DNA from 2 places in the Streptomyces sp. NPDC006208 genome. Region 1 is predicted to be linked to the other one. Evidence: predicted binding sites of a transcription regulator. Region 1 holds the regulator's gene; the other holds the start of a gene.
What was found. The regulator HrcA, encoded in region 1, represses chaperone genes, less so after heat shock. The targets are predictions, from matches to a motif close to TTNGCACTCNGNNNNNCNGAGTGCNAA.
Positions count from the first base shown of each region.

Region 1 (15,874 bases):
TCCTCGCGGGGGCGCAGCCGCTTCACGGACACGGCGTGGCGTCCCTCGGGGCCGTCCAGCACGAAGCGGCCACCGTCGCCCGCAGTGAAATCGTCGACGACGAACACCGGCGCAGTCATCGCGCACCACCCAGCGCCGACGCGGCCCGTGCGGCATCGACTTCGGCGGCCAGGACCTCCACCAGCCGGCCGGCGGGCAGCTCGCGTGCCAGCCGGTGGCCCTGGCCCGCCCACAGCGCCATGCCCTGCGGATCGCCCGCCTTGGCAGCCGCCTTGCGCAGCCCACCGGTCAGATGGTGCACCTCGGGATAGGCGGCGGGTGCGTAGGGCCCGTGCTCGCGCATGAAACGGTTCACCAGGCCCCGCGCGGGCCGCCCGGAGAAGGCACGGGTCAGTTCGGTGCGTACGAACAAGGGGTTGGTCATGGCCTGCTTGTGCAGGGCGTTCGCGCCGGACTCGGGGCACACCAGGAACGCGGTCCCCAGCTGACCCGCGCTCGCGCCGCACGCCAGCGCGGCGGCGATCTGGGAGCCGCGCATCAGCCCGCCCGCGGCGATCACCGGCAGCGGCACGGTCTCGCGGACCAGCTCGATCAGGGTGAGCAGCCCGATCCCGGACCCGTCGGCGGCGGGGTCGTCACGGTGTGTTCCCTGGTGACCACCCGCCTCCACCCCCTGCACGCACACCGCCTGGGCGCCTGCCTGGTGCGCGGCCAGCGCCTCGTCGGGCGTGGTGACGGTGACGATCGTGAAGGTGCCCGCCTTGGCGAAGGACTTGAACACATAGGCCGGGGGGCAGCCGAAGGTGAAGGAGACGACCGGGACCGGGTCGTCGAGCAGGATGGCCAGCTTGGCCTCGTAGCCGTCGTCGCGTCCGCTGTCGGGATCGCCGAGCGGAGTCTCGTACCAGGTGGCCTCACCGGCGAGCTGCTGCATGTAGACCCCGACTGCGGCGGGGTCGGCGGTGCCGGGCTGCGGCATGAACAGATTGACGCCGAAGGGCCGGCCGGTCAGCCCGCGGAGCTGTGTGACCTCCTGGTACATGCCGTCCGCCGTCTTGTACCCGGCCGCGAGGAAGCCGAGGCCACCGGCCTCGGAGACAGCAGCGGCGAGCTGGGGGCAGGAGGCACCGCCCGCCATCGGGGCCTGCACGATCGGATACCGGCAAAGATCGCTCAGTGCGGAGGACATGAACGCATCGTGCCATGTCCCTGGCGCCCCGCCGAATCCGGTATTCCGCCGAGCCGGGGACCCCGGAGCGGCGTGGGGCGCCAGACGCCGACGCGTCCGGCGCCGCACGCCGCGGGCGGCTCGAGCCGCCCAGGGCCCGACGCCCGTCGAACGCATCCTTCAGACGCGAGAACAGCCTGCCGCCCAGGCTGACCGTGCCGGCCCGGGGACACCCCCGGACCCGGCACAACCCCGCCTAACGCCCGTTGAACGCATCCTTCAGACGCGAGAACAGTCCTTGCTGCCCGGGCTGGAACTGCCCCAACGGCCGCTCCTCGCCCCGCAGCTTCGCCAGGTCGCGCAGCAGCCGCTCCTGGTCCGGGTCCAGCTTGGTCGGGGTGGTCACCTCGACGTGCACGATCAGATCGCCGCGTCCTCCGCCGCGCAGATGCGTGATGCCGCGACCGTGCAGCGGGATCGACTGGCCGGACTGCGTACCCGGCCGGATGTCGACCTCCTCCACGCCGTCGAGCGTCTCCAGCGGGCACTTCGTGCCCAGGGCCGCCGCCGTCATCGGGATCGTCACCGTGCAGTGCAGATCGTCGCCGCGCCGCTGGAAGACCGGGTGCGGCAGTTCGTGGATCTCGACGTACAGATCACCCGCGGGGCCGCCGCCGGGGCCGACCTCGCCCTCGCCCGCGAGCTGGATACGGGTGCCGTTGTCCACACCGGCCGGGATCTTCACGGTCAGGGTGCGCCGCGAGCGGACCCGGCCGTCGCCTGCGCACTCGGGGCACGGGGTCGGCACGACGGTGCCGAAGCCCTGGCACTGCGGGCACGGCCGCGAGGTCATGACCTGGCCCAGGAAGGACCGGGTCACCTGCGAGACCTCACCGCGGCCGCGGCACATGTCACAGGTCTGCGCCGAGGTACCGGGCGCCGCGCCCTCACCGGAGCACGTCGTACAGACGACGGCCGTGTCGACCTGGATGTCCTTGGTGGTGCCGAAGGCCGCTTCGTTGAGCTCGATCTCGAGGCGGATCATGGCGTCCTGGCCGCGGCGCGTGCGTGACCGGGGGCCGCGCTGCGACGCCGTACCGAAGAACGCGTCCATGATGTCGGAGAAGTTGCCGAAGCCACCCGCTCCGAAGCCGCCCGCGCCGCCGCCGGCCTGCGACAGCGGGTCGCCGCCGAGGTCGTAGACCTGCTTCTTCTGCGGGTCCGACAGCACCTCGTAGGCCGCGTTGATCTCCTTGAAGCGCTCCTGCGTCTTCGGGTCCGGATTCACGTCCGGGTGGAGTTCGCGCGCGAGACGGCGGAAGGCCTTCTTGATCTCGTCCTGAGATGCGTCGCGGCGCACGCCGAGTACGGCGTAGTAGTCCGTGGCCACTTACGACTCCGCCAGGATCTGTCCGACGTAACGTGCCACTGCGCGTACCGCTCCCATCGTTCCGGGGTAGTCCATGCGGGTCGGTCCGACCACGCCGAGTTTGGCAACTGCCTCGTCGCCCGAACCGTAGCCGACAGCGACCACGGACGTGGAGTTGAGACCTTCGTGGGCGTTCTCATGACCGATCCGTACGGTCATGCCCATACCGCCCGACTCCTTGGCCTCGCCGAGCAGCTTGAGCAGCACCACATGCTCCTCGAGCGCCTCGAGCACCGGCCTGATGGTCAGCGGGAAATCGTGTGCGAAGCGGGTCAGATTGGCGGTTCCGCCGATCATGAGCCGCTCCTCGGTCTCCTCGACCAGGGTTTCGAGCAGCGTGGACAGCACCGCGGAGACGGTACCGCGATCCTCGCGCTCGAAGGACTCGGGCAGGTCCTGCACCAGTTGCGGCACATCCGTGAAGCGGCGTCCCACGACCCGGCTGTTGAGCCGGGCGCGCAGATCCGCGAGCGAGATGTCACCGAAGGGCGCAGGGCAGTCGATCATGCGCTGTTCGACCCGTCCGGTGTCCGTGATCAGCACGAGCATCAGACGGGCGGGCGCCAGGGAGAGGAGTTCCACATGCCGGACGGTCGACCGGGTCAGCGAGGGGTACTGGACGACGGCGACCTGCCGGGTCAGCTGCGCCAGCAGCCGTACCGTACGGCCCACGACGTCGTCGAGGTCGACCGCTCCGTCCAGGAAGTTCTGGATGGCGCGGCGCTCGGGCGACGACAGCGGCTTGACGCCGGCCAGCCTGTCGACGAAGAGCCGGTACCCCTTGTCGGTGGGGATCCGTCCCGCACTGGTGTGCGGCTGGGCGATGAAGCCCTCTTCCTCCAGCACCGCCATGTCGTTGCGGACGGTGGCCGGGGAGACGCCGAGCTTGTGCCGCTCGGTCAGGGCCTTGGAGCCGACGGGTTCCTCGGTGCCGACATAGTCCTGGACGATGGCGCGCAGGACCTCGAGTCTGCGTTCGCTGAGCATCGCGCGCACCTCCAGCTGTGGTTCCTCGGTGTTTCGCCTGGCACTCGATGAGGGTGAGTGCCAGCATTCCCCTGGCCCAGTGTACGGCTGCCGGGTATCCCCCTAGCAAGGGCGGCCGACCCGCTGTCACGAGACTGCGCTGGTGGATGCGGATAGCGTCGCCGCATGGACGTCACTTGGGAAGACTCCGGCTGGGAACGACTCGGCGACGGAATCGGCCGCCGAAGGATGCCGATCTGGGATGCCACCATCGGTTTGGTCGCCGGTGAGGACGCGATTCTCCTGTACGACACAGGCTCGACGATCCGCGAAGGGGCCGAGCTCCGCACCCAGGCGCAGGCACTCCTGGGCGGCCGCCGGGTGACGCATATCGCACTGAGCCATCCCCACTTCGACCATGTGCTGGGGACGGCCGCGTTCGCGGGAGTGGAGATCTACGGTGCGGTCGGCGTCGACGCGGTGCTGCGGCGGGACCGCGGCGAACTGCGCAGGAGCGCCGTACGGCACGGGGTGGACCCGGACGCGGCCGCGGAGGCCACCGACCTGCTGGTGGCGCCGCAGCATCTGGTGAGCGGGGAGTGGACGCTGGAGCTCGGCGGCCGCCAGGTCCTGCTGGCCAATGTGGGCCCCGGCCACACCGGTCACGATCTTGCGCTGCTGGTGCCGGGCAGCCCCGAGGTCGTCTTCTGCGGCGACCTGGTCGAGGAGTCGGGCGAACCGCAGGCGGGCCCGGACGCGATCCCGTCGCGCTGGCCCGCCGCGCTTGACCGGCTGCTGGCGCTCGGCGGCGAGGACGCGATGTACGTGCCGGGGCACGGTGCGGTGGTGGACGCGGCGTTCGTGCGCCGCCAGCGTGACGCGCTGGCGGAGCGCTTCGGTGTGCAGTAGCGCCGGCCGCACACGGGAGCCCGCTGCCCGGACCTGACGCCCCGTCGGCCGTCGGCCCCCGGCAGAATGCCCCCATGCACGCGAGGCAGTACGACCCCGACCTGACGCCGCCCTGGAAACGGTCCGGCCCCGTTCCCGAGGTTCCCGCCGAACCCGATCTGGTCGTGGAGGAGGTCACCACCGGGTTCTGCGGCGCGGTGATCCGCTGCGAGGCGGGCACGGTCACGCTGGAGGACCGCTTCGGCAAGCACCGGGTCTTCCCCCTGGAACCCCGCGGCTTCCTGCTGGAGGGCACGGTCGTCACCCTGGTCCGCCCCTCCGCGGCGGCCCCGTCCCGGCCCGCCCGTACGGCCTCCGGCTCGATCGCGGTCCCGCAGGCCCGCGCCCGCGTCGCCCGGGCCGGCCGCATCTATGTGGAGGGCCGCCACGACGCGGAACTGGTCGAGCGGGTCTGGGGCGACGACCTGCGGATCGAGGGTGTGGTCGTCGAATACCTGGAGGGCATCGACGACCTCCCGTCGATCGTCGCGGAGTTCGCCCCCGCCGCGGACGCACGCCTGGGCGTGCTGGTCGACCACCTGGTCCCCGGCTCGAAGGAGTCGCGCATCGCGGCCTCGGTGACGGATGCGCACGTGCTGGTCGTGGGCCACCCGTACATCGATGTCTGGGAGGCGGTGAAGCCCTCGTCGGTGGGCATCCGCTCCTGGCCGGCGGTCCCGCGCGGCCAGGACTGGAAGACGGGCGTGTGCCGCGCCCTGGGCTGGCCGCAGAACACGGGCGCGGCGTGGCAGCACATCCTGTCGCGCGTGCACTCCTACAAAGACCTGGAGCCGGAGCTGCTCGGCCGGGTGGAGGAACTGATCGACTTCGTGACGGCGCCCGAAGGCTCCTAGTCGCGTGGCAGGGTCCGGAACTGGGACGTGTCCAACGTGAGAACCAGCACGTCGACGGGCAGCGGGTCTCCGAATTTGGCGGTCCGCTCTACCTGGTACCGGGCCGCCTCGCCGGAGCCTGTCGGTTCGGTGAGGAGGACGCAGCGGGCGGCGAAGGGATCGACGATCAGATAGGCGTCCACCTGTCCGGCCGCGTACATCGACGGCTTGAGACGGTAGTCACGGTCGGCGCTGGTCTTGGAGACCACTTCCATGACCATCGTGATGGCGGGGGCGGGGATGAGTCGGCCGGGGCCTTCGAAAGCCCCATGCTCGTGGACCACGAGGTCGGGCTGCGGCTCGCTCGACTCGCCCGGGATGGCGATGTCCTGTGTCTGAAGCCGGTCCCAGCGAGCACGCGGAATCTGATCCTGGACGGACTGAACGATCATGTTGTGGACCCAGTCGGGCCCGGCCATCATCACGATTTCCCCCCGCAGGAGCTCCGCCTTGAGCCCTTCGGGAACGTCAAGGTTCTCGAAGAGGTCAGCAATCGATGCAACAGGCCGGTCATCCACAGCGGTCATCTCCGTGGCCCTCCTCATCCGCCGCATCCTTTGAGCAGCAGGCTAGGGACAGCCTAGGCAGGTGCACCTCAGATCCGCACGGGTTCACTCCGGAGAGTGATCAGTCCACCAGGTCCCGCACCACCGCGTCCGCCAGCAGCCGCCCCCGCAGCGTCAGCACCGCCTGCCCCTCCCCGTACGGCCCCGTCTCCAGCAGCCCGTCCCCCAGGGCGCGGTCAGCGGCCTTCCGCCCGGCCGACCGCAGCAGCGACAGCGGCACACCCTCCCGCAGCCGCAGCTCCAGCAGGATGCGCTCCACCCGGCGGTCCTCGTCCGACAGGACCTCACGCCCTGCCCCCGGCGAGCGCCCTTCCGCCAGCGCCGCCGCATAGGCGCCGGGGTGCTTCACGTTCCACCAGCGCACGCCACCCACATGGCTGTGCGCGCCGGGCCCGGCGCCCCACCAGTCCGCACCGCGCCAGTACAGCTCGTTGTGCAGGCAGCGGCCCGCGTCGGATGTGGCCCAGTTGGAGACCTCGTACCAGTCGTAGCCCGCCTGTCCCAGCACCGAGTCCGCGATGAGGTAGCGGTCCGCGTGGACGTCGTCGTCGGTCATCGGGACCTCGCCGCGCCGGATGCGGCGCGCCAGCTGTGTGCCCTCCTCGACGATCAGCGCGTACGCCGAGACATGGTCCGGCCCGGCGCCGACCGCCGCCTCCAGCGAGGCCCGCCAGTCGTCGTCGCTCTCCCCCGGGGTGCCGTAGATCAGGTCGAGGTTGACGTGGTCGAAGCCGGCCGCACGCGCCTCCGCGACACACGCCTCGGGGCGCCCGGGCGTGTGCGTACGGTCGAGAACCTTCAGTACGTGCTGCCGCGCGCTCTGCATCCCGAACGAGATCCGGTTGAAGCCCCCGGCCCGCAGCTGCGCCAGATACTCCGGAGAGACCGACTCCGGGTTCGCCTCGGTCGTGATCTCCGCGTCGTCCGCGAGCCCGAACTCCTCCCGTACGGCGTCCAGCATCCGTACGAGATCGCCGGCATCCAGCAGCGTCGGCGTACCACCGCCGACGAACACGGTCCGTACCTGCCGGGGGTCGTCGCCCAGCACCTTGCGGGCCAGCCGGATCTCGTCGGACAGGGTGTCGGCGTAGTTTTCCCGGGAGGCGAGCACGCCGCCGGAGCCGCGCAGCTCGGTGGCGGTGTAGGTGTTGAAGTCGCAGTAGCCGCAGCGCGTGGCGCAGTAGGGCACATGCAGATAGAAGGCGAGCGGCCGGTCCCCGGCGCGATCGAGGGCGGACGCGGGCAGCGCGCCGTCGACGGGCATGGGCTCGCCGTCAGGCAGTACGGAGGGCATGCCCCCCATTGTCCGTCACCGTGCCCGGTGGCCCGGTCCGGGCCACCGGGCACGGAGCAACGGGTCACCGGGCCTGGAGCACCAGCAGCGCCAGATCGTCCCTCGGCGGTGCCTCCGCGAAGGCGTACACCGCCGCCCTGATCCGTTGTGCCACACCCTGCGCGGGCAGCCCGGTGCACCCGGCGAGCACCGTGGCCAGCCCGTCCTCGTCGTCGAACATCCGCGCCCCCGAGCGCCGCTCCGTCACCCCGTCGGTCACACAGAGGAGGGTGTCACCGGGTTCCAGGTCGAAGGTCTGGCTCTCGTACGTGACATCGTCGACGACCCCGAGCAGCATCTGCGGCTCGGCCGCGGCCCGCACGGTCCCGTCGGGGCGCAGCAGCAGCGGGAGCGGATGACCGGCGCTCGCCAGCGTGCAGCGCACGCCACCCGCGGGCGAGGCGACCACCTCGCCGTACAGCAGGGACAGGAAACGGGCCTGCGGCCCCTCCGGCGCGCCCTGCCCGCCCGCCGAGGCGGCCGCCACCAGTGCGGCGGCGGACTCCGCCGCCTCCGTGGCGTCGTCGAGCAGCAGTCCGTTCAGCCGGTCGAGGACCTGGGACACCTGGTACCCCTCGCGGGCGAGCAGCCGGAGCCAGGGCCTGGCCAGCCCGGTGACGACGGCGGCCTCGGGGCCGCTGCCCTGGACGTCGCCGAGCACGAAGCACCAGCGCGCGCCGCTCCCGGCGGGAAAGATGTCGTAGAAGTCGCCGCCCACGACCCCGTCGTCGCTCGGCTCGTACACCAGGAACGAGTCGACGCCGGGGATCTGCCCCACCTTGCTGGGCAGCAGTCCGCGCTGGAGGACCTGGCTGATGGTGGCCTGCCGGGTGTACTGGCGCGCGGCGCTGATGGCCAGGGCGACCCGGCGGGCGAAGTCCTCGACGAGCGCGGCCACATCGTCGGGCACGGGGGCGAGCCCCTGGCGCGCGACGAGCAGGAGGCCCAGCGAGCGTCCGCCCGCGACGAGAGGGCACGCCAGCGCGGTGCCGTCGCCTCCGGAGCCGTCCCCGGAGCCCGGCTCCCCGTCGGAGGGCCAGGCGATCGGCACGGGCCCTCCGCGCGCATCACCGGGCAGGGGCGGTGGCTGCCGGCCCAGCATCTCCCGCAGCTCCTCGCTGCGGGACTCGTCGCTGTGCCAGACCCGGACCGTCCGCGGTGCTGTGCCTGTACCGCCCTTGCCCGCCGTGTGCTGCCCGCTCTCGCCGTCCAGCCAGATCGCGCACCAGTCGGCGAGCCGCGGCACCAGGAGCTGGCCGGCCAGGGCCACGACCATGTCCTCGTCCAGCTGTCCGGCGAGCAGATCGGAGGCTTCGGCGAGGAACGACAGGGCCCCGCGGCCGTCCCAGTCGCGTTCGTCACCCGCGGCGGACCCGGGGGGCGGGCTCCCGGTACGCCGGTGGCTGACCGGCTCGGCGACGGCGAGCGACCGGGTGTCCCAGCCGTCGACGGGCACCCGGGCCCAGACGGTCTTCTGCGCAGCGTGGTACGTGATGCCCCAGCGCTCGGCGAGTGCCCCGACGAGGTGCAGGCCACGCCCGTAGTCGGGGGTGCCCGACTGATCGGCGCTGTGCGGTTCGCTGTGCACCGCCCGGGCCGGGTGATGGTCGCAGACCTCGACCACGACGGCCGCGGGCGCCTGCGCCGTCGACTCCTCGAACCGGCAGAGCAGCTCGGCACCGGTGCCCGCGTGGACAACGGCGTTGGTGACGAGCTCGTCGACGACCAGCACCACGTCGTCGACGAACCGGTCGGTGCTGTGCCCGCCCGGCGGGCAGCCGTCACCGCCCTGACACAGCGCGCACACCCCGAGCAGGCCGAGCCCGGCCCAGTCACCGAGCACGCCGCGCGCGAACCGGCGCGCGGCGGACGGCGTGACAAGCGTGCCCGGCAGAGTGATCCGGGCGACCGGACACACGCCGACTCCCGCCGTGTACACGAGCGTGGAGCGTGTGCCGGTGTCTCGCTGCATCGGAAGGGACCCCATGTGCGGCTCCTGATCGGTGCTGGCAATGCGCCGCTTGATGACACCGACAGAGTGACAGAATGCGCCCGCACATAAGCGCCAAGTCACCGAACTGGGTGGGGTCCCGTCCCCGTCAAGGCTGATTTCCGCAGGGCGTCACGCCTCGCGCGAGCCCTCGTACATCTCCTCGATCAGGTTCTTGTACTCACGCTCGACGACCGGGCGCTTCAGCTTGAGGCTGGGCGTCAGCTCGCCGTGCTCGATGTCCAGATCGCGCGGCAGCAGCCGGAACTTCTTGATGGTCTGCCAGCGCTGCAGGCCCTCGTTGAGGCGCTTCACATAGCCCTCGATGAGCTGCTCGGTCTGCGGCGCGGCCACCACCTCGGCGTACGACTTGCCGTCCAGGCCGTTGTCCTTGGCCCAGCCGAGGATGGCCGCCTCGTCGAGGGCGATCAGCGCGGTACAGAAGTTCCGGTCCGCGCCGTGCACCAGGATGTTGGAGACGAACGGGCACACGGCCTTGAACTGGCCCTCGACCTCGGCGGGCGCGATGTACTTGCCGCCAGAGGTCTTGATCAGGTCCTTCTTGCGGTCCGTGATCCGCAGATAGCCGTCCGCGGAGAGTTCGCCGATGTCGCCGGTGTGGAACCAGCCGTCCGGCTCCAGGACCTCGGCGGTCTTCTCGGGCTGGTTGTGGTAGCCGTCCATGATGCCGGGGCCGCGCAGCAGAATCTCGCCGTCGTCCGCGATCCGCACCTCGCAGCCGGGCACCGGCTTGCCGACCGTGCCGGTGCGGTAGGCCTCGCCCGGGTTGACGAAGGAGGCGGCGCTGGACTCGGTGAGGCCGTAGCCCTCCAGGATGTGGATCCCGGCGCCGGCGAAGAAGAAGCCGATCTCGGGGGCGAGCGCCGCCGAGCCGGAGACCGCGGCGCGCAGCCGGCCGCCGAACGCCTCGCGCAGCTTGGAGTAGACGAGCGCATCGGCGATCTTGTGCTTGGTGCTCAGACCGAACGGCGCGGTGGCCGTGCCGGTGCGGCGGTAGTTGTCCTGCGTGACCTTGGCGTACTCACGGGCGACCCCGGCCGCCCACTGGAAGATCTTGTACTTGGCGCCGCCGCCGGCCCGCGCCTTGGCCGCGACTCCGTTGTAGACCTTCTCGAAGATCCGCGGGACGGCCGCCATGTAGGTCGGCTGCACGACCGGGAGGTTCTCGATGATCTTGTCGACCCGGCCGTCGACGGCGGTGACGTGGCCGACCTCGATCTGGCCGGACGTGAGCACCTTGCCGAAGACGTGCGCCAGCGGCAGCCACAGGTACTGGACGTCGTCCTTGCCGATCAGACCGGTCGCGGTCATGGCCTTGGCCATGTACGACCAGTTGTCGTGCGGCAGGCGCACGCCCTTGGGCCGGCCGGTGGTGCCGGAGGTGTAGATGAGGGTCGCCAGCTGGTCGGAGGTGATGGCGCCGACCCGCTCCTTGACGGCCTGCGGGTGCTTCTCGAGGTACTGCGCGCCGCGCGCCTCGAGCTCCGCGAGCGTGAGAACCCATCCCTCCGGGTCGGCGGCGTCCGCCTCCACCCCGGCCGGGTCGACGACCACGACGTGGTGGAGCGCGGGCAGCTCGGACCGGCGCTCACGCGCCTTGGCCAGCTGGGCGGCGTCCTCGGCGATGAGCACGCGGCTGTCGGAGTCGGAGAGGATGAACGCCGACTCCTCGGCGTTGGTCGAGGGGTAGATCGTGGTGGTGGCGCCGCCCGCGCACATCACACCGAGGTCGGCGAGGATCCACTCGACCCGGGTGGAGGAGGCGAGCGCGACCCGCTCCTCGGGCTGCACCCCGAGGTCGATCAGCCCGGCGGCAATGGAATGGACCCGCTCGGCGGCCTCGCCCCAGCTCAGGGACTTCCAGTCATCGGGACCTGACCCCGAGGCGGGTGGCACCGGATAGCGGTAGGCCTCGCTGTCCGGCGTGGCCGCCACGCGCTCGGCGAACAGGACCGCGACGGACGGCGGTCGGTTCTCGATCAGGGTCTGGGTATCGCTCACGACGTCCTCCGGGCCTGCGGCAGCACTGCACGACTGGCTGGTTCTTTAAACTGGCGAGTAACCATCGAGCCGTGCTCAGGGTAGAGCGCGTACGACCGGCGCGTAAGAGCCTGCGGGCTGCCGCTTCATAACGAACGGAGTGCAGGTCGGCTCTCCTGAGCAGTCATTCGGTGTATGCCACATGTAACGAATGGCATATCCACAGATGGCCGAGAAGCGCCCATCCGGGGACCGGACGGGCGCTTCTCGGTACGAGTGTGGCCGGCGGAAACGGCGGACGGCGCACTCCGCGCACGCCGGACGGCAACCGCCCCACGGACCGCTCGCCGCCGCCGCGCTACTTCTTGCTCTTGCCGCCCTCGTCGCTGGACAGCACCGCGATGAAGGCCTCCTGAGGCACCTCCACGCTGCCGACCATCTTCATCCGCTTCTTGCCTTCCTTCTGCTTCTCCAGCAGCTTCCGCTTACGGGAGATGTCACCGCCGTAGCACTTGGCAAGAACGTCCTTGCGGATGGCGCGGATCGTCTCCCGGGCGATGACCCTGGAGCCGATGGCGGCCTGGATCGGCACCTCGAACGCCTGCCGCGGGATCAGCTCGCGCAGCTTGGCGACGAGCCGCACGCCGTATGCGTACGCAGCGTCCTTGTGGGTGATGGCGGAGAAGGCGTCGACCTTGTCGCCGTGCAGCAGGATGTCGACCTTGACCAGACTGGACGCCTGCTCGCCGGTGGGCTCGTAGTCGAGCGAGGCGTAACCGCGCGTCTTGGACTTCAGCTGGTCGAAGAAGTCGAAGACGATCTCCGCGAGCGGCAGGGTGTAGCGGATCTCCACCCGGTCCTCGGAGAGGTAGTCCATGCCGAGCAGCGTGCCGCGGCGGGTCTGGCAGAGCTCCATGATCGAGCCGATGAACTCGCTCGGCGCCAGGATGGTGGCCCGTACGACCGGCTCGTACACCTCGGAGATCTTGCCCTCGGGGAATTCACTCGGGTTGGTGACCGTGTGCTCGACGCCGTCCTCCATGAGGACGCGGTAGACCACGTTCGGCGCGGTGGCGATCAGGTCGAGGCCGAACTCGCGCTCCAGCCGCTCCCGGATCACGTCGAGGTGCAGCAGACCGAGGAAGCCGACGCGGAAGCCGAAGCCGAGGGCCGCGGAGGTCTCCGGCTCGTAGACCAGGGCGGCGTCGTTGAGCTGGAGCTTGTCGAGCGCGTCACGCAGCTCGGGGTAGTCCGAGCCGTCCAGCGGATACAGGCCGGAGAACACCATCGGCTTGGGGTCCTTGTAGCCGCCGAGTGCCTCCGTGGCGCCCTTGTGCAAGGTGGTGATGGTGTCACCGACCTTGGACTGGCGGACGTCCTTCACACCGGTGATCAGATAGCCGACCTCACCGACGCCGAGGCCGTCGGCCGGCAGCATCTCCGGGGAGTTGGTGCCGATCTCCAGCAGCTCGTGGGTGGCGCCCGTGGACATCATCCGGATGCGCTCGCGCTTGTTGAGCTGGCCGTCGATGACTCGTACATAGGTGACGACACCGCGGTACGAGTCGTAGACCGAGTCGAAGATCATCGCGCGGGCGGGGGCGTCGGCCACACCGACCGGGGCCGGGACATCCTTGACCACGCGGTCGAGCAGTGCCTCGACGCCGACGCCGGTCTTGGCGGAGACGCGCAGCACGTCGTCCGGGTCGCAGCCGACCAGGTTCGCCAGCTCCTCGGCGAACTTCTCCGGCTGGGCGGCCGGCAGGTCGATCTTGTTGAGGACCGGGACGATCGTGAGGTCGTTCTCCATCGCCAAATAGAGGTTGGCGAGTGTCTGCGCCTCGATGCCCTGGGCGGCGTCGACGAGCAGGACGGTTCCCTCGCACGCCGCCAGGGACCGGGAGACCTCGTAGGTGAAGTCGACGTGCCCGGGGGTGTCGATCATGTTGAGGATGTGGGTCTTCCCATGGCCCTCACCCTGGGTGGGCGCCCACGGCAGTCGCACCGCCTGGGACTTGATCGTGATGCCGCGCTCGCGCTCGATGTCCATCCGGTCGAGGTACTGAGCACGCATCTGCCGCTGCTCGACCACACCGGTCAGCTGCAGCATCCGGTCGGCAAGGGTCGACTTGCCGTGGTCGATATGCGCGATGATGCAGAAATTGCGGATCAGAGCCGGGTCGGTACGGCTCGGCTCGGGCACATGAGGAGGAGTCGCGGGCACGCAGGGTCCTGATTCTTCGGCAGATGCCGGGTCGGGTGAGGCTCGGCTGGGGTCGATGTCGGATCGATACGTGGTCCATCGTCCCACGCGTACGGGACTGTGCCCGGTTTGGGCCGTCCGACCAGCGGCTGGTAGCCTGGGCAGCTGTGTCTCGTGCCCTCTCTGAGGGCGTCTCCCGTACCCGGAGGGTTGCGGGGGAGGGATACGACATCAGAGATCATCGAACCTGAGAAGGCTCTTTCGTGGCGAACATCAAGTCCCAGATCAAGCGGAACAAGACGAACGAGAAGGCGCGCCTGCGCAACAAGGCCGTCAAGTCCTCGCTCAAGACCGCGATCCGCAAGGCCCGCGAGGCCGTCGTCGCCGGCGACGTCGAGAAGGCCACCGTGGCCGTCCGTGAGGCGTCCCGCAAGCTCGACAAGGCTGTCTCGAAGGGTGTCATCCACAAGAACGCCGCCGCCAACAAGAAGTCGGCGCTGGCTGCCAAGGTTGGCTCCCTGCAGGGCTGAGCTCGTGACTGACCGCCGTTAGGGATCAAGCGGGCCCTCTCATCCGCTCCCGACCGGCACCCCTCGCGCCGCACGCGGCCTGCGTTCGCCACGCGGGTGCGGCGCACCAAGTGTGAACGAAGGCCCCGGCCGCCGTCCTTCCCCAGGACCGCGGGCCGGGGCTTTTGTCGTGCGTGGCTCCGGGGCCCGGCGCCACGGGGCGATGCCGCACTTGCGGCATGGGCACCGGCACCGCGACCAGGCGCGACCGTGCGCCTCCGACGGGCACAGGCATGCCTGAACCCGACGGGGACCGGACACGCTCACACGGAAGCCCCACGGGGCCAGGCACGCCCGTACCGAATCGCGCCGCGTCAGCGGCGGCCGGAACGGGCCGCGCGGGCGATCGCCACGACCGCCCGCTCCAGCGCGTACTCCGGGTCGTCACCGCCGCCCTTGACGCCGGCGTCCGCCTCGGCCACCGCTCGGAGCGCCGCCGCGACTCCGTCGGGGGTCCAGCCCCGCATCTGCTGGCGCACGCGGTCGATCTTCCAGGGCGGCATGCCCAGTTCACGGGCGAGATCGGCCGGCCGGCCGCCGCGGGCCGAGGACAGCTTGCCGATCGCCCTCACGCCCTGGGCCAGCGCGCTGGTGATCAGCACCGGGGCGACCCCGGTCGACAGCGACCAGCGCAGCGCCTCCAGCGCCTCGGCCGCACGGCCCTCCACCGCCCGGTCGGCCACATTGAAGCTGGAGGCCTCGGCCCGGCCGGTGTAGTACCGCCCGACGACCGCCTCGTCGATGGTGCCCTCGACATCGGCAGTCAGCTGGGAGACCGCGCTCGCGAGCTCCCGCAGATCGCTGCCGATCGAGTCGACCAGTGCCTGGCACGCTTCGGGGGTCGCGGACCTGCCGAGCGCACGGAACTCCGAGCGGACGAATGTGAGCCGTTCCGCGGGCTTGGTGGTCTTGGGGCAGGCGACCTCGCGCGCCCCGGCCTTGCGGGCCGCGTCCAGCAGGCCTTTGCCCTTCGCGCCGCCGGGGTGCAGCAGCACCAGGGTGATCTCCTCGACCGGAGCGCCGAGATATGCCTTGACGTCCTTGATCGTGTCGGCGGAGAGATCCTGCGCATTGCGCACGATCACGACCTTGCGCTCGGCGAACAGCGAAGGGCTGGTCAGCTCTGCCAGGGTGCCGGGCTGGAGCTGGTCGGCGGTGAGGTCGCGTACGTCCGTGTCGGCGTCAGCGGCCCGTGCGGCCGCCACCACCTGCTGCACGGCACGGTCGAGGAGCAGGTCCTCCTGGCCCACGGCGAGCGTGACGGGGGCGAGCGGATCGTCGGTCGAATTCTTCCTGGTGGCCATCGCCGACAAGCATCCCATGCGCCGCTGACAGCGCCGGGGGAACCGTCAGTGGGCTTCGCGCCAGCCGTCCCAGTCGGCGACGAACTCGTCCAGCGCCGCCGCGTCCAGCGTGCTGTCCGGGTCCTCGACGACCACCAGCCACTGGACGTCCTCGGCGTCGTCCTCACCGGCCAGGGCGTCCCGTACCAACTGGGGCTCGTCATTCACGCCGAACCGGTCGCCGATGGCCTCGGCGACCTCCTCAGCGGCGTCGCGGTCGGGCAGCACCAGCACATGTCTCACATCGTCCACCGCAGTATTGTGCCGCCTCCGGCGGGCTCCGTTTCCCCTTGCGCCGCTGCTCAGTCGCGGGACGGCCGGACCTCGAGGACCCGGTCCAGGCTCAGCCCGAAGTGGTGCCGGTACGCGGCCAGCACGTCGGCGTCGTCCGCGAACGTACGCTCCTCCCGCTCACCGTCCACAGTGGTGACCAGCTTGCGGCCGGAGAGGGTGACACGGCCGTCC
Region 1 is NZ_JBEXSW010000032.1:68,185-84,058, reverse strand. It holds gene ABZ208_RS25065 (16S rRNA (uracil(1498)-N(3))-methyltransferase) at 1-119, opposite strand, end outside; gene ABZ208_RS25060 (nitronate monooxygenase) at 116-1,189, opposite strand; gene dnaJ (molecular chaperone DnaJ) at 1,425-2,558, opposite strand; gene hrcA (heat-inducible transcriptional repressor HrcA) at 2,559-3,584, opposite strand; gene ABZ208_RS25045 (MBL fold metallo-hydrolase) at 3,750-4,472, shown strand; gene ABZ208_RS25040 (DUF3097 domain-containing protein) at 4,547-5,365, shown strand; gene ABZ208_RS25035 (Uma2 family endonuclease) at 5,362-5,931, opposite strand; gene hemW (radical SAM family heme chaperone HemW) at 6,032-7,264, opposite strand; gene ABZ208_RS25025 (SpoIIE family protein phosphatase) at 7,329-9,275, opposite strand; gene ABZ208_RS25020 (AMP-dependent synthetase/ligase) at 9,426-11,315, opposite strand; gene lepA (translation elongation factor 4) at 11,653-13,518, opposite strand; gene rpsT (30S ribosomal protein S20) at 13,761-14,027, shown strand; gene holA (DNA polymerase III subunit delta) at 14,381-15,370, opposite strand; gene ABZ208_RS25000 (hypothetical protein) at 15,416-15,661, opposite strand; gene ABZ208_RS24995 (arylamine N-acetyltransferase) at 15,712-15,874, opposite strand, start outside.

Region 2 (15,874 bases), on a different contig from region 1:
GCCGCGAACACCCACATCGCGTCCCCGTCCGCACGTTTCATCCGCACGCCGCCCGTCTTCCTCTCCGGGTCCGGCGACTCCATCGAGCCGTCGACCGCGGCGCTGAAGCCGATCGAGATGTCGTCGACGCTCGCGAAGCGCACCACATGCTCGATCGGAACGCCGTCCGAGCCGGCCACCCTCCCCGAGCGCGAGGTCACCTCGTACGTACCGGGCCTGGGGTGGATCGTCGAGGGCATGACCTCGAAGGTGCGCTCCAGCTTGCCGCCCTTGCCGATCAGCCACACCCGCCGTTCGCCCAGCGAGTACACGACCCGGATCCCCGTGCCCGAGTTCGCGGGCACCGCGAGCGGGTCCCTGGGCTTCTGCTTGGTGGTGCCGGAGGGCTCGGCCGAGGGGGCGGCGACCGGGTTCCTCGGCTTGCCGAGGTGGTCGGGGGCACTCGCAGACGCCTGGTAGGCGAGGAATCCGACGACGGTCAGCGCCGCTGCCGTGAGCCCGGCCACGATCCCCGAGCTGCTCCGTGCCACCGTGCCCACCTTTCAAACGTACGTCTGTGGGGTGACGGTAGCAGCAGCCGTACCGTTCGACGGGGCGCCGTGCCCCCTCCGCCGGAGCCGTAGGCTGTTTGCGTGCTCTTGCTCGCCATGGATACCGCCACGCCCGCCGTCACCGCCGCCCTGCACGACGGCAGCTCCGTCGTCGCCGAGTCCAGCCGGGTGGACGCGCGCCGCCACGGGGAGCTGTTGCTGCCCGCCGTCGACGCCGTCCTCGCGGAGGCGGGTGTGAAGCTCGACGCCGTCACCGGCATCGTCGTCGGCGTCGGCCCCGGCCCGTACACGGGCCTGCGCGTCGGCCTGGTGACCGCCGCCACGTTCGGCTCGGCGCTCGGCGTGCCCGTGCACGGCGTGTGCACGCTGGACGGGCTGGCGTACGCCTCCGGCCTCGACGACGGCCCGTTCGTCGTGGCAACGGACGCGCGCCGCAAGGAGGTCTACTGGGCGCGCTACGAGCATGCCCGCAGCCGCGTCACCGATCCCTGCGTCGACCGTCCTGCCGACATCGCAGAACAGGTCGCCGGCCTGCCGGCCGTCGGTGCGGGCGCGCTCCTGTACCCCGAGACGTTCCAGGACACCCGGGGCCCCGAGCATGTCTCCGCCGCGGCCCTCGCCGCCCTCGCCGCCGAGAAACTCGCTTCCGGCGCGGACTTCCTGCCGCCACAGCCGCTCTACCTGCGCCGCCCCGACGCCCAGGTGCCCAAGAACTACAAGGTGGTCACTCCGAAGTGAGCACCGCCGCCCTGCGTGAGATGCGCTGGTGGGACATCCAGCCGGTGCTGGAGCTCGAGCACGAGCTGTTCCCCGAGGACGCCTGGTCGGTCGGCATGTTCTGGTCCGAACTCGCGCACTCCCGAGGCCCGCAGTCCACCCGCCGCTACATCGTGGCCGAGGACGGCGACGGCCGGATCGTCGGGTACGCGGGACTCGCGGCCGCCGGCGGTCTCGGGGACGTACAGACCATCGCCGTCGATCGCAGCCAGTGGAGCACCGGCCTCGGCTCCCGGATGCTCACCGATCTGCTGCAGCACGCCACCGCCTTCGAGTGCGACGAGGTGCTCCTCGAAGTGCGCGTGGACAACACCCGGGCCCAGAAGCTGTACGAGCGCTTCGGCTTCGAGCCCATCGGATTCCGCCGCGGCTACTACCAGCCGGGCAATGTCGACGCCCTCGTCATGCGCCTCCACGTACAAGGAACTGAGACTCACTGATGGCTGACGAACCGCTCGTACTCGGCATCGAGACCTCCTGCGACGAGACCGGCGTCGGCATCGTCCGCGGTACGACCCTGCTCGCCGACGCGGTCGCCTCCAGTGTGGACACACACGCCCGCTTCGGCGGTGTGGTGCCGGAGATCGCCTCCCGCGCGCATCTCGAGGCGATGGTGCCCACCATCGAACGCGCCCTGAAGGACGCGGGTGTCTCCGCTCGCGACCTCGACGGCATCGCGGTCACCGCCGGACCCGGCCTCGCGGGTGCGCTGCTGGTCGGCGTATCGGCGGCGAAGGCGTACGCATACGCGCTGAACAAGCCGCTGTACGGCGTCAACCACCTCGCCTCGCACATCTGTGTCGACCAGCTGGAGCACGGCCCGCTGCCCGAGCCGACGATGGCGCTGCTGGTCTCCGGCGGGCACTCGTCGCTGCTGCTCGCGCCCGACATCACCTCCGACGTACGGCCCATGGGCGCGACGATCGACGACGCGGCGGGCGAGGCCTTCGACAAGATCGCCCGCGTGCTGGACCTGGGCTTCCCCGGCGGTCCGGTGATCGACCGGCTGGCGAAGGAGGGCGACCCGAACGCGATCGCCTTCCCGCGCGGACTGAGCGGATCGCGCGACCCGGCGTACGACTTCTCCTTCTCCGGGCTCAAGACGGCCGTGGCCCGCTGGATCGAGGCCAAGCGCGCGGCGGGCGAGGAGGTGCCGGTACGGGATGTGGCGGCGTCCTTCCAGGAGGCCGTGGTCGACGTGCTGACGCGCAAGGCGGTGCGCGCCTGCAAGGACGAGGGTGTGGACCATCTGATGATCGGCGGCGGAGTGGCGGCCAACTCCCGGCTGCGGGCGCTCGCCCAGGAGCGCTGCGAGCGGGCCGGCATCCGGCTGCGCGTGCCGCGCCCGAAGCTGTGCACGGACAACGGCGCGATGGTCGCGGCCCTGGGCGCGGAGATGGTGGCCAGGAACCGGCCGGCCTCCGACTGGGAGCTGTCGGCGGACTCGTCGCTGCCGGTGACGGAGTCGCACGTACCGGGCGCGGACCACGTCCACGACCACGATCACGTGCACGAGATCAGTAAGGACAACCTCTACTCATGACCGTGGTCGCCCTGATGTGGGAGGCGCGCGCCGTCCAGGGCCGGGGCGCGGAACTGCTGGAGTGGGCCCGCGCCCAGGACCTGGCGCGCGAGCCTCTGCGCCGCGAGACGTTCCGCGCGGCGCAGGACAGGGTGCTGGTGATCACCTGGTGGGAGGCTCCGGACGCGAGCGCCGAGCTGCCCGAACTCCCCGAACCGGCGGCGGACCTGATCACCCGGCCGGTGCACCGCTGGCGGTTCGAGTCGCTCGACTGACGCTCCCGGGGGGCAGGTACTCGAGCGCCCGGACGGCCAGAACTCGGCCTCATCCTGACGAGGCGCGGGCGGAGCCGGCGCGGGCCGGCTGACTGTTGTCGCGCGGATCTTCTCGGATGGTGCCCGTGAAAGATCCCGGAAGAATCTTGGCGGGGGTGTCGATCCCGCCGCCTCCCGTTCGACGCAGGGGTGAGAGGCGGGGAACAGCCCCGCTTTCCCGACCCGAGGAGTCACCATGCCGCGTTTCCTGTCGATGGTTCGTGTCAACGAGAGCGAGCTCTCCACCGAGGAGTTCCCCGAGGACTTCAACGAGCGCATGGGTGCGCTGCTGGAGGAGATCACCAAGGCCGGCGTCATGCTCGACACGGCCGGGCTCACCCCGACCTCCGACGGCACCCGCGTGCACTGGTCCGACGGCAAGCTGAGCTACACCGACGGGCCCTTCACCGAGACCAAGGAAGTCGTCGGCGGCTACGCCATCATGCAGTGCAAGGACAAGGCCGAGGCCCTCGAATGGGCCAAGCGCTTCCTGGAGATCCACCCGGAGAACTGGCACGTCACCTGCGAGGTCCGCCAGATCGCCGAGGGCTGACCCGGCCGCGCTTGCCCCGTCCCGGTACGGCTGCTCTGATGGGTGGCCGTGACGGCAGCAAGCGCGACCGAGACGGTCGAAGCGGTGTTCAGGATCGAGTCCGCGCGGATCATCGCCGGTGTCGCACGCATCGTGAGGGACGTGGGCATCGCCGAGGAACTCGCGCAGGACGCCCTGGTCGCCGCGCTGGAGCAGTGGCCGGAGTCGGGTGTCCCGGACAAGCCGGGAGCCTGGCTCATGGCCACCGCCAAGCACCGCGCGATCGACCTCGTACGCCGCAAGGAGACGTACGCCCGCAAGCTCGCCGAGGTCGGGCGTGCTCTGGAAGACGTATCGCCGCCGCCCGAGCCGTCGGAGCCCGACGACATCGACGACGACCTGCTGCGGCTGATCTTCACCGCGTGCCATCCGGTGCTCGCCACCGGCGCCCGGATCGCGCTCACGCTGAGACTCCTCGGCGGTCTGACCACCGGGGAGATCGCCCGTGCCTTCCTCTCCTCCGAGTCCACGGTCGCCCAGCGCATCGTCCGCGCCAAGCGGTCGCTGGCCAAGGCGGGCGTCCCCTTCGAGGTCCCCTACGGCTCGGACCGTGCCGCGCGACTCGACTCGGTGCTGGAGGTCATCTACCTGATCTTCAACGAGGGTTACTCGGCCACCGCCGGGGACGACCTCGTGCGCCCCGCCCTCTGCGAGGACGCCCTGCGCCTCGCCCGGGTCCTCCAGGGACTGATGCCGGCCGAGTCCGAAGTGCACGGTCTGGCCGCGCTGCTGGAGCTCCAGGCCTCCCGCATCCCGACCCGCACGGGACCGTACGGCGAGCCCGTCCTGCTCGCCGACCAGAACCGCTCCCGCTGGAACCGCCTGCTGATCCGCCGGGGCATCGAGTCCCTGCACCACGTGGGCCCCGGCCCGTACGGCCCGTACGCCCTCCAGGCGGCAATCGCTGCCTGCCACGCGCAGGCGGTGACGTACGAGGACACGCACTGGGCGACGATCGCCGCCCTGTACGGGCAGCTGGTGGCGCTGATTCCGTCCCCCGTGGTGGAACTGAACCGGGCAGTGGCCGTGTCCATGGCCGAGGGACCTGAAGCGGGTTTGGAGCTGGTCGACGCTCTCGTCGACGAACCGGCCCTGAAGGACTACCACTTGCTGCCGAGCGTCCGGGGTGACCTGCTGGAGCGGCTGGGGCGTACGGACGAGGCGCGCGCCGAGTTCGAGCGGGCGGCGTCCCTGACCCGCAACGCACGGGAGAGGGAGCTGCTCCTGGAAAGAGCCTCACGCTCCGTGTCCGGTCCCTAGCCTGGGGTGCATGACCGAGACGGCACAGCTCAAGCAGACACCGTCCGCGTGGCGGCACTGCGGGCAACAGTTACAGATGTGGCGCCAGGACGCGGGGGGTTCGTGCCAGGCGCTGGGGGAGGCGGCCGGGTACACCGAGGGCACGATCCGGGCGATGGAGGTGGGGCGGCGCAGACCGACGGCGCGGCTGCTGGCGGTGGCCGACGATCTGTACGGGGCGCGGGGCAAGTTGAAGGCCTTGGAGAAGTTCCTGGTGCCGGATCCGTTCCCGCCGCGGGCGGCGGAGTTCATGGAGCGGGAGGCGCATGCGATTGCGCACCAGTCGTACGAGCCCATTCGGATCCCGGGCCTGCTCCAGACCGAGCGCTATGTGCGGGCCCTCTTCGCCACCCACTGCCCGCCGATCGACGACGAGACGGTCGAGCACCGCGTCGCCGCGCGCATCGAGCGCGGATTGATGCCGGCCCGCAGGCCGACCGCGTACTTCAGCTTCGTGATCGAGGAGAGCACGCTGAGACGCCCCATGGGCAGCCCTGAAGTGATGAAGGAGCAGTGTGAACACCTGCTGGCCATGGGCAGGTTGCGCAATGTGGACATTCAGGTGATGCCGACGTCGCAGGGCTCGCATCCGGGCAACGACGGCCCGATTGTGCTTCTCGAATCGCCGGATCATGAGCACCATGTGTTCGAGGAGGGCCAGTCGGTCAGTCACCTGACGGGCGAGCCCGAAACGGTCAGCAGCCTGACCCAGCGACTCGGCATGATCCGTATGCAGGCTCTCGGGCCCGAGGAGTCCGCTGAGGTCATCAAGAGAGAGGCCGAGGTGTGGTGAAAACCGGGCTCGTGTGGTTCAAGTCGAGCTACAGCGACAGCGAAGGCGGCAACTGCGTCGAGGTCGCCCTCGCCTGGCGCAAGTCCACGCACAGCGACAGTGAGGGCGGCGCCTGCGTCGAGGTCGCCACCGGCCCCGACACCGTCCATGTCCGGGACTCGAAGCTCACGTCGAGCCCCGAACTCGCCGTACCGGCCCGCGCCTGGTCCGAGTTCGTCGCGCACGTCGGGGCTTGAGCTTCGGGACGCGGGATTCGAGACGCTTCAACAAGGATTGGGTGGGGGGATCGTTCCCGCCCACCCACCCCTAACTGGCCCGCACACCAGGCGAGATGACTTTTCGTGATCGAGTCGCGACGTACGGCCATGGCCGTGTAGCGTGCGCAGCAAAGAACGACCCCCATGCGGTGCTACCAACACCACACAGGGGTCTGACCTACAAGATCGTTAAGGCCCGATCTCATGGCTACTCAGCAGCTTAATCCTGCCCTGCGCCCGCCCGCGCACCCCATGGCCAATCCCGGCTACGGCAAGCGGCTCGCCCCCTCCCAAAACCCACGCCGCGCCGACGACTTCGCACATCTGCCCAGGCGTGAGGCGGAGGTCGCCGACTACATCGACCGGCAGGCCGAGGGCGCGGACATCTCGGTGAAGACGCTCGCCAAGCACGTTCCCGGCTACGGCCAGTGCGCGATGGGCACGATCCTCAAGGGCCTTTCCGCCGCCGGTCACTACCGCCGAATCCGCCAGTGCGTGACGAGCGGGTCCGGCACGAACCACTGGGTGTGGCGCTCCTACTGGTCCCGTACCGCCCGCGAGGACGCCTGGTGGGCCCGCTTCGCGGCGGGCGAGCTCGGGGCCTCGACCATCCCGGCCTCGCTGGCGCGCTCGGCGGCGTACGACCTGCTGGCCCGCCTCGGCCGTATCGAGGCGCGCCTGACGCTCTCCGCGCCGGAGTGCGCGGCGCTGGAGGCGGCGGCCGGGGTGTGGTTCGAGCGGGGAGCGAGCGAGACGCAGCTCCTGTCGGCGCTCACGGCCGGGCTCCCGGCGCACGTCTCCCACCCGTACGGCTTCGTCCGCCGCCGTCTGCTGGACAAGCTCCCACCGGAGCCGCCGGCGCCGCGCATGGTCATGGAGTGCACGGAGTGCGGCGTCCCGGCGGACCCGGCGTCGCTGCCGGGCGGCCTCTGCCGTGCCTGCACGGGCGCCGGCCCCACCGCGCACGATCTCCTGCCTCCCGCGCGCGTCCACGACCACGTGGACCAGCTGAGGGCGGCCCTGCGGTCGTAAGAAGCGCGTCTCCCTGACCCGGTGGTCTTCGCTCTGGAGACCGAGAAGCTCAAGGAGTTCGCCGACTGAGTGGGCGATAGGGTCGCACACATGTCCCGTCGTATCCCGCTGCCTCCGCCTCCGCCGCCTGCCGAGATACGGGCCTGGCCCGACCGCGAGTCGCTGCTCGCGGACCGGGCGAAAGCGATGACGGAGCTGCACCGGCGGAGCATCGACCCGAAGCGGCTGGTGCTGTTGTGGCTGACGGCGGCGGGGTTCGCGGTCGGTTGGGTCTTCTTCGAGACGTTGCTGCGGGTGGTCGCCGAGGATCCGGACCTGTTCAGCGTCCTGTTCGGCGCGATCGCCGGTCTCCTCGGTGTCGGGTGCATGATCCCGACCGGTCTCGTGGTCGGCTTCGGAATCGCCCGCGATGCGGAGATCCGCCAACGGCTCTGGCAGTGGACCGCGTTGGAGTGGGACCCGGTCAGGGACACTCGGTTCGGCTCACCCGTGCTGAGCCTGGTGTGGTTCATTCCGTCGTTCCTGTTGTGCGCGTCCGGCCTGTGGCTCTCCTTCGCCGTGCCCGCCGGCGCGAAGCCGGGCGAGGACACTCCGAACGATGTCGCGCTGCTGATGGGGCTCGGCTTCATCATGTGGCTGACCGGCCTGATCGGCGCCGCCAAAGCGGTGAGCCACTACCGCTGGGCGGTCCGGCTGGTGGCCGCAGGCTCGGCCGTCGGGACGCGTCAGCAGTACGCGACGCCCCAGGGCGGCGCGCACCGCTGACGGACCTACGCCATGTCGCGGGCGTCGGCGGCGGACGGCTGTGACCGTCTCAGTCGACGTCCTGGCCGTCGACGAGCCAGGCCGTGCCCGTGGCGGGGTGCTAGCAGCAGCCGCCATGGAGAGGCCGGACACTTCTCTGGGATCAACCGTGATGGTGGCTCCTCATGTGGGCGTGGCAGAGATCGGCAATGACCTTCAGCGTGGCCGGTGTCACGCTCTTGTCGAACGACAGGAACGCCTCCTTGAAGTGCTCGGACCGGGCACAGAGTTGGAGGGCCGTGACGGCTTGTGTGAGCAGGGGGACGACCTCCTCGTCGCAGAACGGGTGCTCGCCGTCGATGCGGGCCTGGAAGGCGGCCTCGAACGAGTCGTACTCACCGTCGTAGGCCCAGGTGTCCAGGCTCCGCAGCAGCGGGAACCGCGCCTCGGCCTCCCATCTGGCCAACGGCACCTCCGCGTGGTCCGGGGGCTGTTCGCGGTCCGCGACCCGCAGCAGCATCGCAAGCTCGGTCATGAAGACGGGCACGGTCTTGGGCGCCGCGGCGGCGGTCCACGCCTGGCGGGCGTACAGAGGGCAGGCGGCGAATCCCGAGTCGGTGAAGGTGGCCGCCATGTGGTCGAGCTGGGACGCGAGGGGCTGCATCGGCGCACGCCAGTGGGCGTCCCAGTACTCGGTGCGCAGGACGCGCCTCAGCCGCAGGACCTGCCACTCGATCGGGTCGGTGTCATGGGCGGCGAGACCGACCAGATGGAAGAGAGGACCGCTGGTGAAAATGCCTTCGGGATGCAGTGCCACGGTCGTCCCTCAGACCGGGTCGAACGACCAGAAGAGGCCGAGCTCCGTGTCGGAAACGACGATGAGACCGTAGTCGGCCGTGTACTGCGTCAGGGAGGACCAGCTGAAGGAGCGACCGGCGGCGTCCGTGGCCGTGTTCCTCTCGACGCGGTCCAGGTTGGTGTAACACTCGAACGGCTCCTGGTAGCGGACCAGCAGCGTGCGCGCGTCCTCGAAGAGGCGTTCCTGCTCTTCGGGAAAGCCCGGCGCGTTGCGCAACTGGCACCAGTCGTCCGTCAGCGCGACGAGCAGCGGTGCTGCTGTCCCGGGCTCGAACTGGTGCAGCGAGCTGTTCAGCGACTCCACCGTGGGATGGTCGAACGGGAAAGCCCGTCCGTGCCTTGCCCTCTCTTCGGCGTTGTCCCTGTCCCGGTCGAGCACGGCCCAGCCGCGTGGATCGGTGACGTCCCGGTTCATGACGGCCAGGGCGTCGAGGCGCCAGTCGGCGTGTGCTCTGGGACCGGTGGCCACGAGGGAGTACTTGTCGTCGAACAGCCTGAGTGCTGCTGCCTCCCAGGCGGCACGCGTCACGCCCGTCGTCACCGCTGACGGAGCCGTAGGGCCTGGTCGGCGAGCCGGGTCAGGTCAGGTCCGGACGTGTCGAGGTCCGCGTTGTCCGCCATCATCTCCCCTTCGCGCAGCTTTCGGAATGCTGACAACAGCCCCTGACAGCCGGGGCGTTGCGAGGGAGAGCGTGACCTCGGCTACGCCGGGTGCCCCACCAGCATCGTCGGGGCTCCCGCCACCCTCGTCAGGAACACCGTCGCCGCGTTCGGCCCGTGCGGCTTCACCTTGCGGCGCAGTTCCTCAGGCTCCACCGCGGAGCCGCGCTTCTTGACCGTCAGGTGCCCGACCTCGCGCTCCCGCAGCAGGGCCTTCAGCTTCTTCAGGTTGAAGTGGAGTTGGTCCGTGATCTCATATGCGTTCGCATAGGGCGTCGGGCGCAGCTCGTCCGAGGTGATGTACGCGATCGTCTCGTCGATCAGCCCGCCGTCCAGCGTCTCGGCGATCTCGGCGACCAGGTGGGCGCGGATGGCTGCGCCGTCCGGCTCGTACAGATAGCGGCCCACCTCGCGGACCCCGGGATTCGGCAGGTTCCGGCCGGTCAGCGCGTGCGGGCCCGGCAGGAGTGTCGCCCGTACCGTGCCCGGGGCCGTACCGAACCAGAGCACCGCCTCCTTCACGTCGCCGCCGTCCGAGATCCACTCCGCCTCCGCCTGGTCCGGGACGATCTCGTGCGGGATGCCGGGGGCGATCTTGAGGGCGGCGTGCGGGCGGGTGCGGGCGGCACCGATCGCCCAGGACAGGGACGGGGAGTACGCCTCCGGGTCGAAGATCCGGCCCCGGCCGCCGCGCCGGGCCGGGTCCACGAACACGGCGTCGTACGCGGCCGTGTCGATCTCCGTGACATCGGCGCAGCGGACGTCGATCAGGTCCGCGAGGCCCAGCTCCTCGGCGTTCGCGCGGGCTACGGCGGCGGTCAGCGGGTCCCGGTCGACGGCGAGGACCGAGATGCCCGCGCGGGCGAGGGCGAGCGCGTCACCGCCGATGCCGCTGCACAGGTCCGCGACGCTGCGCACTCCGAGGGCGGCGAAGCGTCCGGCGCGGTAGTCGGCGACCGAGCGTCGGGTGGACTGCTCGACGCCGTTCGGGGTGAAGAACATGCGGCGGGCGTCCTCGGCGCCGAATTTGGCCACAGCGCGCTGCCGCAGCCGGGCCTGCCCGAGCGCCGCCGAGACCAGGTCGGCCGGGTGCTCGCGGCGCAGCCGGGTGGCGACGGCCAGCTCCTGGGCGGGGTCGTAGGAGTCCAGGCCGGCCAGCAGCGCCCGGCCCTCCTCGGTGCGGAGGGCGGCGAAGGCGGCCAGATCGGCGGCGGGCGGATCAAGGTCGTTCACCGGGCCATTGTGGGCCAGGCGGGGGATGGTGCGCCCGTGGTGGCGGTGTCGGCCGGGTGCGCGGGCGTTGCGCTGACAGGATGCGACGCCATGCAGCTAGTACGACAAAAGGTAAAAGTAAAAGCATTTCGGGGTCGCGCGGTTCTGGCCGCGCTGCTTGTCGCCGCCGTCGGCTCCGGCTGTGCGGCAGAGGGCACAGGGAAGCAGGCGGATGCCGGTGCCTCGCGGCCCGCTGCGCCCGCTGCCGGGCAGCAGGACGGACAGCGAGCGGAGAAGGGGCCCCGGGAGGGGGCGCGGAAGGAGGCTGAGAAGGAGTCCCGGGAGGGGGCTGAGAAGGGTGCCCGGAAGGAGGCTGGGAAGGGTGCCCGGAAGGAGGCCCGGGAGGATGTCGCACGGCCGGGTGAACCCGGTGCGGCCGGGGCGCTCGCCTCGTACGTGCAGAAGGTCAAGCGCCGGCAGAAGGCCCGTGCCGCAGCCGCCAGGAAGTGGGGGCTGGAGCGCGCCCCGCTCGCCGCGCCCGCGCCGCCCGACGTCAAGCCCAAGATCACCACCCGCAAGGGATTCGAGGTCGACGGTGGCATGGAAGGCCTGCCGCCCGTCTTCACCACCGTCCCCACCGAGGACAAGGTCGTCTTCCTGACGATCGACGACGGTGCCGAGAAGGACCCCGAGCTGATCAAGATGATGACCGAACTGCAGATTCCGTACAGCGCCTTCCTCAGCGACTACGTGATCCAGGGCGACTACGGCTACTTCAAGAAGATGCAGGACACCGGGGTCTCCCTGCACAACCACACGCTCACCCACCCTTATCTGCCCGGGCTCTCCTACAAGAAGCAGCAGCGGGAGATCTGCGGCCAGCAGGACAAGCTCGAGGAGCGGTACGGCACGCTGCCCCGGCTGTTCCGTCCGCCGTACGGCAATTACAACGAGAACACCTTGCGTGCCGCCAAGTCCTGCGGGATCAAGGCCGTGCCGCTGTGGGCGGCGGAGGCCTTCCCCGATCACATGGAATGGCGTGAGTGGGACCGGGACCTGCACCCCGGCGACATCATCCTCACGCACTTCCGGGGCAAGGCGGAGTGGAAGGCGGCCATGCCCGACCTGATCCGGCGGGTCATGAAGACGGTGACCGCGAGGGGCTACGCAGTGGCGAAGCTCGAGGACTACGTCTGAGCCGGGGGCACCGGCCGGCTGCGCCATGCGGGGGTGGTCGGTGGCGGCTCAGGGAGACCCGGCCGCGTCCGGAACCGGGGCGCCTGCTGCGGCGTTGTCCGCATCGAGACCCGATCGACGCGGGCGACCACATTGGCACTCCGCTTGACCGAGTGCTAACCGCGGTCATAGTCTCGGCTCTGGCACTCCCCACCGGAGAGTGCCAACACAGCGACGGGCAGGTCCGGCACCCGCGACGACGGATCGACCTGGTCGCCACCTCAGACAGTCAAACCCCGTGAGATCTCCGAAGGGGGAGGTCGGATCGTGACGACCACCAGCTCCAAGGTTGCCATCAAGCCGCTCGAGGACCGCATTGTGGTCCAGCCGCTCGACGCCGAGCAGACCACGGCCTCTGGCCTGGTCATTCCGGACACGGCCAAGGAGAAGCCCCAGGAGGGCGTCGTCCTGGCCGTGGGCCCGGGCCGTTTCGAGAACGGCGAGCGCCTGCCGCTCGACGTCAAGACCGGCGACATCGTGCTGTACAGCAAGTACGGCGGCACCGAAGTGAAGTACAGCGGCGAGGAGTACCTCGTCCTCTCGGCCCGCGACGTGCTCGCGATCGTCGAGAAGTAAGCGAGGGTCTGGGGGCATCCAGCCCCCAGAAGGCTCCGCACCCAGATCGGCTTTGAGCTGCGCCCCTGGTCACCCCGCTGATTGCCGGGCGGCGAGGGGCGCAGTTCTTTGAGAGGACTTGAGAAGCTCCCATGGCGAAGATCCTGAAATTCGACGAGGACGCCCGTCGCGCCCTCGAGCGCGGCGTCAACAAGCTTGCCGACACGGTCAAGGTGACGATCGGCCCCCGCGGCCGCAACGTCGTCATCGACAAGAAGTTCGGCGCTCCCACCATCACCAACGACGGTGTCACGATCGCCCGTGAGGTCGAGGTCGAGGACCCGTACGAGAACCTCGGCGCCCAGCTGGTGAAGGAGGTGGCGACCAAGACCAACGACATCGCGGGTGACGGTACGACCACCGCCACCGTGCTGGCCCAGGCCCTGGTCCGCGAGGGTCTGCGCAACGTCGCCGCCGGCGCCTCCCCGGCCGCCCTGAAGAAGGGCATCGACGCCGCGGTCAAGGCCGTCTCCGACGAGCTGATCGCCACCGCGCGTCCGATCGAGGAGAAGTCCGACATCGCCGCCGTCGCCGCGCTGTCCGCCCAGGACCAGCAGGTCGGCGAGCTCATCGCCGAGGCGATGGACAAGGTCGGCAAGGACGGTGTCATCACCGTCGAGGAGTCCAACACCTTCGGGCTGGAGCTGGACTTCACCGAGGGCATGGCCTTCGACAAGGGCTACCTGTCCCCGTACATGGTGACCGACCAGGAGCGTATGGAGGCCGTCCTCGACGACCCGTACATCCTGATCAACCAGGGCAAGATCTCCTCGATCCAGGACCTGCTGCCGCTGCTGGAGAAGGTCATCCAGGCCGGCAGCTCCAAGCCGCTGCTGATCATCGCCGAGGACGTCGAGGGCGAGGCGCTCTCCACCCTGGTCGTCAACAAGATCCGCGGCACCTTCAACGCGGTGGCCGTCAAGGCCCCCGGCTTCGGTGACCGCCGCAAGGCGATGCTCGGTGACATGGCCACCCTCACCGGTGCCACGGTCATTGCGGAGGAGGTCGGCCTCAAGCTCGACCAGGCCGGTCTGGACGTGCTGGGCACCGCCCGCCGCGTGACGATCACCAAGGACGACACCACCATCGTCGACGGTGGCGGCAAGTCCGAGGACGTCACGGGCCGCATCAACCAGATCAAGGCCGAGATCGAGTCCACCGACTCCGACTGGGACCGCGAGAAGCTCCAGGAGCGCCTCGCGAAGCTGGCCGGCGGCGTGTGCGTGATCAAGGTCGGCGCCGCCACCGAGGTGGAGCTGAAGGAGAAGAAGCACCGTCTGGAGGACGCCATCTCCGCGACCCGCGCCGCGGTCGAGGAGGGCATCGTCTCCGGTGGTGGCTCCGCGCTCGTCCACGCCGTGAAGGTGCTCGAGGGCAACCTCGGCAAGACCGGCGACGAGGCCACCGGTGTCGCGGTCGTCCGCCGCGCCGCCGTCGAGCCGCTGCGCTGGATCGCCGAGAACGCCGGTCTCGAGGGCTACGTCATCACCGCGAAGGTGGCGGAGCTGGAGGCCGGTCAGGGCTTCAACGCCGCGACCGGTGAGTACGGCGACCTGGTCAAGGCCGGCGTCATCGACCCGGTCAAGGTCACGCGCTCCGCGCTGGAGAACGCCGCGTCGATCGCCTCCCTGCTGCTCACGACCGAGACCCTGGTCGTCGAGAAGCCGGCCGAGGAGGAGGCCGACCACGGCCACGGCCACGGTCACAGCCACTGATGCCGTAGGGCTCGCGTGAAGGCCCCTGTTCCCGCTGTGTGCGGGAGCAGGGGCCTTCGCCGTACGGACGACACCGCAGTGCCGCAGTGAAGCGCGGTCGCCGTCCGGACAGCAGCGAGTCGTGCGGGGTGGTCAGAACGCGCCGAGCTGCCGCATCAGGTGCAGGGCGTCGTAGTGCCACCAGCCTTCCTTGATCATCGCGTCCTCGAAGCGGAAGACCGTGGTGCCGGTCATCGTGCACTGCTTGCCGGTGGGGGCGATGCCCTGGAAGTCACCCTTGTGCGTGCCGTGCCAGGTCCACAGGGTCACCACGTCGTCGCCTTCGGTCACCTGGCGGTCGAGGTCGAAGTGGAAATCGAAGGCGTCGCGCCAGCCCTTGATGTCCTGCTTGATGCTCTGCCTGCCGATCCCGGGCTCGTCCTTGCTGATGTCGTGGTCCCGGTAGTCGGCGGCGAACACCTCGTCCACCCCGTCCAGGTTGCCGCCGACGATGATCTCGTGGAAGCAGCGGCGGGCGGTTGCCGCGTTCATCTGCTCGTCCCGGACCACATCGAGGTCGGTGAAGGACGGCATGCCGTCGCACAGAGCCACCATCTCCTGGAAGGTCTTCTCGGTCTCCGGGAGGTGGGAGTTCTTCATCGCTTTCTCGTACGAGTCGAACTCGACTATCTCGACGTAGTGGGACGCGTCGGAGCGGTCCCTGCCGGTGAGGGTGTGGCTGGCGGTCCGCTTGCCCTGGGTCGCCTCGGCCCACCTGTCCATGAGCGTGTTCATGTCTTCGGGCTTTGTGGTCCTGTATTCAACTAGCTGTACGAACTTCATGGCGCCTCCCCGCATTCGATGGGATACGTCCATTTTAGTGATGTTCGCCCCTCCTGCCGGGTCAGGCCGAGTAGCCCAGCGCGGCCGGCTGGACCGGGTCGGCGAACGGCAGGCCGGCCGCGAACCGCTCCACCTCGTCCAGGGCCTGATCGGCCAGTCGGTGCAGCTCGCCGCCCAGTGAGCCGGCGATGTGCGGGGTGAGCAGCACATTCGGCAGGCTGTACAACGGCGAGCCGGGCGGCGGCAGTTCGGGATCGGTCACATCCAGCACGGCATCCAGCCGGCCCGCGATCAGCTCGCTGAGCAGCGCGTCCTCGTCGACCAGGGAGCCGCGCGCGGTGTTGATCAGGGTTGCCCCGTCCCGCATCAGCCCCAACTGCCAGGCGCCGATCATATGGCGGGTGGCCGGCAGCTCAGGGGCATGCACGGTGACGATGTCCGCGCGGGCGCAGAGCTCGTCCAGCTCGGTGCGCAGGACGCCGAGCGCGGTGGCCTCGGTGGCGTCGACATACGGGTCGTACAGCAGAACCTGCAGATCGAACGGGCGCAGCAGCTCGATCACGCGCCGCCCGACACGCGAGGCGCCGACGACCCCGACCGTGCGTCCGTAGTTGCCGGCGTCCTCGAACTCCGGGTGCCAGTCGTACCGGGCCTGCAGCTGCCCGTACCGCTGGGCCGAGTGCAGGACCCGCTTCCCGGCGAGCAGGATGGCGGCCAGCGTGTACTCCGCGACGGGCAGCGAGTTGGCCGCAGCCGCCGACGCGACGGCGATGCCCCGCTTCCAACAGGCTTCGGTCACATGGTGCTTGACGCTTCCCGCTGCGTGGACGACCGCGCGCAGTCGGGGGGCTTCGGCCAGCACCTCGGTGGTCAGG
Region 2 is NZ_JBEXSW010000008.1:105,258-121,131, forward strand. It holds gene ABZ208_RS08530 (hypothetical protein) at 1-530, opposite strand, end outside; gene tsaB (tRNA (adenosine(37)-N6)-threonylcarbamoyltransferase complex dimerization subunit type 1 TsaB) at 633-1,289, shown strand; gene rimI (ribosomal protein S18-alanine N-acetyltransferase) at 1,310-1,768, shown strand; gene tsaD (tRNA (adenosine(37)-N6)-threonylcarbamoyltransferase complex transferase subunit TsaD) at 1,768-2,871, shown strand; gene ABZ208_RS08550 (hypothetical protein) at 2,868-3,125, shown strand; gene ABZ208_RS08555 (YciI family protein) at 3,361-3,717, shown strand; gene ABZ208_RS08560 (DUF6596 domain-containing protein) at 3,766-5,016, shown strand; gene ABZ208_RS08565 (DUF5753 domain-containing protein) at 5,027-5,848, shown strand; gene ABZ208_RS08570 (DUF397 domain-containing protein) at 5,845-6,084, shown strand; gene ABZ208_RS08575 (hypothetical protein) at 6,310-7,137, shown strand; gene ABZ208_RS08580 (hypothetical protein) at 7,228-7,902, shown strand; gene ABZ208_RS08585 (hypothetical protein) at 8,045-8,698, opposite strand; gene ABZ208_RS08590 (hypothetical protein) at 8,708-9,268, opposite strand; gene ABZ208_RS08595 (methyltransferase domain-containing protein) at 9,442-10,650, opposite strand; gene ABZ208_RS08600 (polysaccharide deacetylase family protein) at 10,723-11,808, shown strand; gene groES (co-chaperone GroES) at 12,115-12,423, shown strand; gene groL (chaperonin GroEL) at 12,555-14,177, shown strand; gene ABZ208_RS08615 (ester cyclase) at 14,310-14,999, opposite strand; gene ABZ208_RS08620 (hydroxyacid dehydrogenase) at 15,061-15,874, opposite strand, start outside.
Region 2: a site for HrcA is predicted at 11,941-11,967, ahead of groES (co-chaperone GroES). Genes of this name have one in related genera too.